DNA from 2 places in the Oerskovia sp. NPDC057915 genome. Region 2 is predicted to be linked to the other one. Evidence: predicted binding sites of a transcription regulator. Region 2 holds the regulator's gene; the other holds the start of a gene.
What was found. The regulator HspR, encoded in region 2, represses chaperone genes until heat shock. The targets are predictions, from matches to a motif close to AAGTTGAGTCNNNNNGACTCAACTT.

Region 1 (4,217 bases), on a different contig from region 2:
AGCCACTCGCGCGCGGCCGGCGTGACCTCGAGCGTGAGGCGACGGTCCGCGAGGCGCTCCGCCAGCCGCTCGACCGCGATGTCCACGATCCGCCCCAGCTCGTCGAGGTTCAGCGGGTCGAAGATGACGACGTCGTCGAGCCGGTTGACGAACTCCGGCTTGAAGCTCGACCGGACCGCCGACATGACGCCCTCACGCTTGGCCGTGTCGTCGAGCATGGGGTCCACGAGGTACTGCGAACCCAGGTTCGACGTCAGCACCAGGATGACGTTGCGGAAGTCGACCGTGCGGCCCTGACCGTCGGTCAACCGGCCGTCGTCGAGGACCTGCAGCAGGATGTCGAAGACCTCGGGGTGCGCCTTCTCGACCTCGTCGAGCAGCACGACCGAGTACGGCCTGCGCCGCACGGCCTCGGTGAGCTGGCCGCCCTCCTCGTAGCCGACGTACCCCGGAGGGGCACCGACCAGACGGGCGACGCTGTGCTTCTCCCCGTACTCCGACATGTCGATGCGGACCATGGCGCGCTCGTCGTCGAACAGGAAGTCCGCGAGCGCCTTCGCGAGCTCGGTCTTGCCGACGCCCGTGGGGCCGAGGAACAGGAACGAGCCCGTGGGGCGGTCGGGGTCGGCGACGCCCGCACGAGAACGTCGTACGGCGTCCGACACCGCGGCGACCGCGGCCTTCTGCCCGATCAGGCGCTTGCCGATCACGTCCTCCATGGCCAGGAGCTTCTCCGACTCGCCCTGGAGCATGCGGCCCGCGGGGATGCCGGTCCACGCGGACACGACCTCGGCGATCTCGTCCGCGCCGACCTTGTCGGCGATCATCGGCGCCTGCTGCGCCGTGGCGGACTCGTCGACGTCGATCGACGCCTCCTCCTGCTCGGCGGCCTGGAGCTGCTCCTGGAGCTGCGGGATCTCGCCGTACTGGATGCGGCCCGCGGTCTCGAGGTCGCCCTCGCGGATGGCCCGCTCGACCTGGACGCGCAGCTCGTCGAGCTTGGCGCGCAGGTCACCGACGCGGTTGTGGCCCGCCTTCTCGGCGTCCCAGCGTGCGGTCAGCGCGGACAGCTCCTCGCGACGGTCGGCGAGGTCGGCGCGCAGCTTCTCGAGGCGCTCGCGCGAGGCGGGGTCGTCGGACTCGGAGAGCACGACCTCCTCCATCTCCAGGCGCGTGACGGCACGCTGGAGCTCGTCGATCTCGATGGGCGAGGAGTCGAGCTCCATGCGCAGGCGCGACGCGGCCTCGTCGACCAGGTCGATCGCCTTGTCGGGGAGCTGGCGGCCCGTGATGTAGCGGTCGGACAGCGCAGCCGCGGCCACGAGCGCCGAGTCGGCGATCGTCACCTTGTGGTGCGCCTCGTAGCGCTCCTTGAGCCCGCGCAGGATCGCGACCGTGTCCTCGACCGAGGGCTCGCCCACGAAGACCTGCTGGAAGCGGCGCTCCAGGGCGGGGTCCTTCTCGATGTGCTCGCGGTACTCGTCGAGGGTCGTCGCGCCGACCAGGCGCAGCTCGCCGCGGGCGAGCATGGGCTTGAGCATGTTGCCCGCGTCCATGGCGCCCTCGCCGCCCGCGCCCGCACCGACGACCGTGTGGAGCTCGTCGATGAAGGTCACGACCTCGCCGTCGGAGGACTTGATCTCCTCCAGGACGGCCTTGAGGCGCTCCTCGAACTCGCCGCGGTACTTGGCGCCTGCGACCATGGCCGCGAGGTCGAGCGAGATGAGCTTCTTGCCCTTGAGCGAGTCGGGGACGTCGCCCGCGACGATGCGCTGGGCCAGTCCCTCGACGACGGCCGTCTTGCCGACGCCGGGCTCACCGATCAGGACCGGGTTGTTCTTGGTGCGGCGCGAGAGGACCTGCACGACGCGGCGGATCTCCGAGTCGCGCCCGATCACGGGGTCGAGCTTGCCCTCGGCGGCGGCGGCGGTGAGGTCCTGGCCGTACTGCTCGAGCGCCTTGTACGTGCCCTCGGGGTTGGGGCTCGTCACGCGGCCCGAGCCCCGGACGGCGGGCAGCGCGGAGCGCAGCGCGTCGGCGCTCGCCCCGGCGTCGCCGAGGATCTGCGCGGCGGGCGAGGAGCCCGCAGCGATGCCGATGAGCAGGTGCTCGGTCGAGACGTACTCGTCCCCCATGCCCTGGGCCTCCTTCGAGGCCAGGTCGAGCGCGGCAGAGGTGCCGCGCGAGGCGGTGGGCTGGGCGACGGCCGAGCCGCTCGCGGTGGGCAGCGCGACGAGCGCGGCGCGCACCTTCTGGCCGATGGCCTGCGCGTTCGCGCCCACGGCGTCGAGGAGCCCGACGGCGACGCCGCCCTCCTGCGTGAGCAGTGCGGCGAGGAGGTGGACGGGCTCGAGCTGGGGGTTGCCGGCGGCCGAGGCGGTCTGGATGGCCTCGCCGATGGCCTGCTGGGACATGGTGGTGAACTTGGTGTCCATGGGGTCTCCGGATACTTCAGGGTCTGGGTCTACCTGGAACAACAGGACCTGACTTGAGCCTATTCCACTCAACTCTGTCCGTCATGTCGGCGATGAGGCGTCCGAGCCGAGGACCGACCGATGACCGCCCCCTTCTCACCGCCACCGATCCACGGGATGCTGTGGGTGTGAAGACACGACGGCTCGAACCTCTCGCCACCATCGCACCGGACCACGCAGACCGCACCAGGGCGACGACCGTTCGTCCCGCCGGAGGTCTCCGATGAACTTCGCGCTCCTCCTCGTCGCCGCCGTCGTCCTCGTCGGCCTCGTCGTGATCGGCGTCGTCGCCTGGCTGCTCCTGCGTCCCAAGAAGGTGCCCGTGGCGCAGCCCTACGGCGCACCCGTCGCCGGGTACCCGGGGCAGGGCGGGTACCCGGGGCAGGGCGGGTACCCGGGGCAAGGCGGGTACCCGGGGCAGGGCGGGTACCCGGGGCAGCCCGGGCCGGGCGGCTACCCGGCCCAGGCCGCCCCGCCCGCCCAGCCCTACGGAGCACCCGGCGCACAGCAGCCTCCGTACCAGGCCTACCCCGCGCAGCCGCCGGCCCCTCCGCAGGCGACCGTGGACCCGTACGCCCCGCCGAGCGCGCTGCCCGCGCCTCCGGCACCTCCCGTACCCGCAGTGCCCGCGGCACCCGCCCAGACCTGGACCGCGCACGTCACCGAGCCCGGCACCGAGCCGTTCGACGACTCCGAGATGGACGAGTCGACCCGCCTGCGCGAGACCCCTCAGACCGCCCCGCCGGCGACGCCACCTGCTCCCCCGGTCCCCCCGACAGGCCTCACCCCGCCCGCCTGAGACCCACGGCCCGTCAGAGCGAGCGCGGCACGGAGCCCACGCTCGCTCTGACAGGCCCGCCCCGGCGGTGGACAATGGCGGGGCGCCGCGGCACCGCCCGAGTCCGCGCGCGAAGGGCAGCACCATGACGCACGGCTGGCAGCAGGACGTCCTCGGACCCGACTGGGTCGCCCGGACGCTCGACCTCCCGGGAGGCGACACCGCGACGCTCGTCCGCAAGGCGACGGGTCCCGTGACCGACGGCGCCGCACCGGACCCCGCGCGACCCACGACCCACGCGTCTCGCCCAGCCCCCGCCGACGGCGCGACGACCCCGGGCGGTGAGCGACGCCGTCGGGCCGTGCTGTACGTCCACGGCTTCGTCGACTACTTCTTCCAGACCCACCTCGGCGACGCCTTCGAGGAGCACGGCTACGCGTTCTACGCGATCGACCTGCGCGGGTACGGCCGCTCGCTCGCGCACTGGACCGAGGCCGGCAAGGACCCCAACATGGTCGACGACCTGAGCCTCTACGCCCAGGACCTCGACGCGGCGGCCGCCGTGATCCGGGCCGAGGGGCACGACGAGCTCGTCGTCGTCGGGCACTCGACAGGCGGCCTCGTCACGAGCCTGTGGGCCAACGCGCGCCCCGGCAAGGTGGCTGCGCTCGTCCTCAACAGCCCCTGGTTCGACCTCAACTCGTCCTGGTTCGACCGCGTGATCTCCACCCGGGTGATCGACGTCGTCGGACGGTTCGCCCCCCGGCTCGTGGTGGGCTCGCTCGACGACGCCTACGGGCAGGCCCTGCACACCGGGACCGGCGGCGAGTGGACCTACGAGCTCGGCTGGAAGCCGCACGAAGGCTTCCCCGTCCGGGCGGGCTGGCTGCGCGAGATCCGTCGCGGGCACGCGCAGGTCGCGCGCGGGCTGCACGTCCAGTGCCCCGTGCTCGTCCTGACCTCGA
Region 2 (4,217 bases):
CGTCGGCCGAGCGTGAGCAGGCCGCGGGCGACCAGGGCGCCGCTGACGCGGACGCGGCTGCGGCCGCCGGTGCGACCTCCGCGCCCGACGAGGACATCGTCGACGCCGAGATCGTGGACGAGGACGACAAGAAGTGACGAGCGACGCGCAGGGCCCCGAGGAGTTCGGCTCCGAGGACCAGCCCTTCCACTTCACGGACAAGCGCAAGGTGACCCCGGAGGGGCAGCCCAAGGAGGCTGCCCCCGAGGGGGCCGCCGGGGCCGGCTCGGCGGGGAACGACGCCGAGCAGGACCCGCTGGCCGGGCTCGACTTCGAGCCCACCGGCGAGGCCGGCGACGACGCAGCGCTCCTCGCTGCGCAGTCCGAGGCGGCGGCCCACCTCGACGCGCTCCAGCGCGAGCGGGCCAGCTTCACCAACTACCGCAACCGGTCGCTGCGTGACCAGGAGGCCGCGCGGGTCAAGGGCGTCGAGGACGTCCTGGCCGCGCTCCTGCCGGTCCTCGACGACATCGACCGGGCGCGCCAGCACGGCGAGCTCGACGGCCCGTTCGTCGCGATCTCCGACAAGCTCGACGCGAGCCTGTCGAAGTTCGGCATCGAGCGGTACGGCGTCGTGGGCGAGGAGTTCGACCCGACCGTCCACGAGGCGCTCATGCACCAGGTGGACCCGGCCGCGACGTCGGCCACGGTCAACATGGTCATCGAGCCGGGCTACCGGATCGGCGAGAAGATCGTGCGCGCCGCGCGCGTCTCGGTCGTCGGACCGGAGTAGAGACGACGGTGGGTGCCGGGCCCTGCGGGACCGGGCACCCACCGTCCCGGGACGCCCGACGGCGGAGCGCACCTTCCACGTGAAGGTGACCTCCGCCGTCGGGCCCCCGGGAGCACGACCACTATCGATGTAAGCACCACGACCGGCCCCGGGGCCGGTGAGACCTATGAGAGGAGGCGCCTTGACCGGTCAGGACTGGATCGAGAAGGACTTCTACGCCGCGCTGGGCGTCCCCAAGGATGCCGACGACGCCGCGATCAAGAAGGCGTACCGCAAGCTGGCCCGCACCTATCACCCCGACCAGAACCAGGGTGACGCGAAGGCCGAGGCGAAGTTCAAGGAGATCGGCGAGGCCTACGCGGTCCTGTCCGACGCCGAGCAGCGCCAGCAGTACGACGCGATCCGTGCCATGGCCGGCGGGGGCGCCCGCTTCTCCGCAGGAGCCGGCGGACCCGCCGGTGGGGCCGGAGGGTTCGAGGACATCTTCGGCGGCATGTTCGGCGGCGGTGGCGGAGGCGGGGGAGGCCGCGTGCGGTACTCCACGCAGTCCGGCGGTGGCGGCGGCTTCGAGGACATCCTCGGGTCGATGTTCGGCGGCGGGGGATCCCAGACCGGGTTCCGCCCCAACGCCGGCTACCAGCGCCCGCAGCCCGGTGCCGACGTGCAGTCGAGCGCGACGCTCGGGTTCCGGCCGGCGGTCGAGGGCTCGACCGTCAACGTCACGACCGAGGGCCGCACCATCACGGCCCGCATCCCGGCAGGCGTGCGCGACGGCCAGAAGATCCGGCTGCGCGGCAAGGGGCGCCCCGGCGTCGCGGGCGGAGCCCCCGGCGACCTGGTCATCACGGTCCACGTCACGCCGCACCCCGTGTTCTCGGTCGACGAGAAGCACAACCTGCGCCTGACCGTCCCCGTGACGTTCGCGGAGGCGGCGCTCGGCGCGACCATCGAGGTCCCGACCCTGGACGGCAGGCCCGTCAAGGTCAAGGTCCCCGCGGGTACGCCGTCGGGCCGCACGCTGCGCGTCAAGGGCAAGGGCGTGAAGACGGCCAAGGCGACGGGCGACCTGCTCGTCACGATCCAGGTCGTCGTGCCGCAGAAGCTCTCCAAGGCCGCCAAGGAGGCCGTCGAGGCGCTCGCCGCGGCGACCGACGGTGAGAGCGACGTGCGCTCCGACCTGTTCGGGCGCGCGGCCGAGTAGCGAGCAGGACCGACCAGCAGGCACGAGGAGCAGCGAGGAGGAGCATGGCCAGGAACGAGGCTCCCACGGGGAGCCAGATCCCGTTCAACGCGTACGACGACGCCCCCGTGCTCGCCATCTCGCAGGCCGCGACCCTCGCCGGGATGCACCCGCAGACCCTGCGCCAGTACGACCGCCTGGGTCTCGTGACCCCGCGCCGCACCATGGGTCGCGGCCGCCGCTACTCCCAGCGGGACGTCGCCAAGCTCCTCGAGGTCCAGCGGCTCTCCCAGGAGGAGGGCATCAACCTCGCGGGCATCCGCCGCATCCTCGCGCTCGAGGAGCAGGTGAGCCGGCTCGAGTCCCGGCTCGACGCGCTCTCGTCGCAGCTCGAAGGAGGGCGCGTGTTCGCGGCCGGGGTGAGCGGCGACGTCGTCATGGTCCCGCGGGGGCGGCGCGTCCGGCGGACGACGGCGGACCGGGGTACGGATCCCGGCCGCGGCGGCGGCCAGGTCGTCGAGTCCACCGAGACGCGCGCGCTCGTCCTGTGGCGGCCCGGCCGCGGCTCCTGACCTCGGGAACCGAGGACGCGCACGCGGACGGAGAAGCGCCCGCACGACAATTACGTGCGATCCGCGTGACGTAAAAATGGCGGAATTCCGCCGAAGTGAGTGAGGCCTTGCTTCCTATACAGGGGACGTTCCAAGGAATACCGTGAAGGAGATGCACGGTCGAACGCCCCCGTCCTTCGAGCAAGGAGAAGTCCCATGAGCAGCCTGATGGAGATGCCCCAGGTCGTCGAGTGTTCGATCGACGGCTGCGGATACAACCACGAGCACGGCTGCCACGCCGGCGCCGTGACGATCGCCGCGCACGGCAGCGAGGCCGAGTGCGCCACGTTCATCCCCCTGACCTCCAAGGGCGGTCTGGAGAAGGTCATCGCCCACGTCGGCGCCTGCCAGCGCGGCGAGTGCTCGCACAACGAGTCGCTCGAGTGCAACGCCTCCTCGATCCGCGTCGGCGCCGGCCCTCAGGGTGCCGACCACGCGGACTGCCTGACCTACAGCCCCCGCTGACCCTCGCGCCGTCCCCCCAGCGCGATTCCCCACGACGCCCCGCTCGTCCCTCGCCGGACGACGGGGCGTCGTCGTGCGCGGGGGCGCCGTGGAGCGAGGGCTGCGGCCTGCCGACGGCGCGCTGACCGTGGGGCGTGCGCGGACCGCGGCGCGCGCGGACCGCGGGGGAGTGGCCCGTCGGGCGCCCTCAGCGCGAGAGGTCGTGGAGCATGTGCGCGGCATCGGCGTGCCGCGGGGGCAAGGGCTCGACCCAGATGCGAGGCGGACGTCGCAGGATCGCGGTCACCCCGAACGTGAGCGCCGTGCGCTCGATCCTGTGCCGCAGCTCGGCACGCACCGGACCGACGTCGGCCGTACGGGTGCAGAGCGCGGCATAGATCCCGCCGCCGAGCGTCGCGACCGGGTGCCCGAGGCCGAACGTCTCCGTCAGGACCTTGCCCATGGCCGCGGCGCGGGCGACCTTCTGCCATCCGTCGATGCGCTCGATCGCGACGTCCACCAGGACGAGGCAGTGCGTCGCGGAGGCCGGCGTCCCCGAGCGGTCGGCCTGCCCGTACGTCTCCTGGAGGCGCTGCACAAGATAGGGCACCGTCACCAGGCCCGAACGAGGGTCGGTCGTGGGCGGAGCGCCGGGGACGACCTCGTTGCCGACGGCCCACCCGGTGCTGACTGCCCGCAGCACGGTGACGTCGGGGGCCGTGCCCCACAGGTCGAACAAGCACGAGAGGTCGTCGATCGTCTCGCCGATGCTGATGCCGTCACGGCCACGGGCCTCACCGAGCCGCTCGGCCGCAGCGGCAGGGCACCGGGAGTCCGTGAGCGCCTCGACGAGCGCCTCGACGGCAGGGTGGTACCAGTCGCCCGGCCGCAGCCAGACGCTGTTCGTGCTGGCCGCCTGCCACTCGTCGAGCAGCGAGGCGACGGCTGGCTCGGGGTAGCCAGGTCGTAGGTCCATACCCATGAGACGTCCGAGGTCGGTGCTCATGACGCGACAGCGGCCGTCCGGTTTCTCTTTCATCCACTCGACACACCGAGGGACATGCAGCACATTCCGCCGGTTCTGTCATCCTGACAGACGGACAAGACGGGCGAATCTGCGGTGAGACGTAGGTAACACCGCCGATTTTCCCGTCTAGGATGAACGGGAGGGCCTCACCTGCTGATGGGGCGGAGTCAGAGGCGGTAGGGC

Region 1: the regulator HspR is predicted to act here: its motif matches at 2,486-2,510, upstream of clpB (ATP-dependent chaperone ClpB).

Annotation. Positions count from the first base shown of each region.
Region 1 is NZ_JBHVOS010000005.1:144,030-148,246, forward strand. It holds gene clpB (ATP-dependent chaperone ClpB) at 1-2,435, opposite strand, end outside; gene ACFVQ3_RS05250 (hypothetical protein) at 2,698-3,273, shown strand; gene ACFVQ3_RS05255 (alpha/beta hydrolase) at 3,398-4,217, shown strand, end outside.
Region 2 is NZ_JBHVOS010000012.1:39,713-43,929, forward strand. It holds gene dnaK (molecular chaperone DnaK) at 1-137, shown strand, start outside; gene grpE (nucleotide exchange factor GrpE) at 134-772, shown strand; gene ACFVQ3_RS09755 (DnaJ C-terminal domain-containing protein) at 954-1,973, shown strand; gene ACFVQ3_RS09760 (heat shock protein transcriptional repressor HspR) at 2,018-2,524, shown strand; gene ACFVQ3_RS09765 (DUF1540 domain-containing protein) at 2,720-3,028, shown strand; gene ACFVQ3_RS09770 (hypothetical protein) at 3,216-4,013, opposite strand.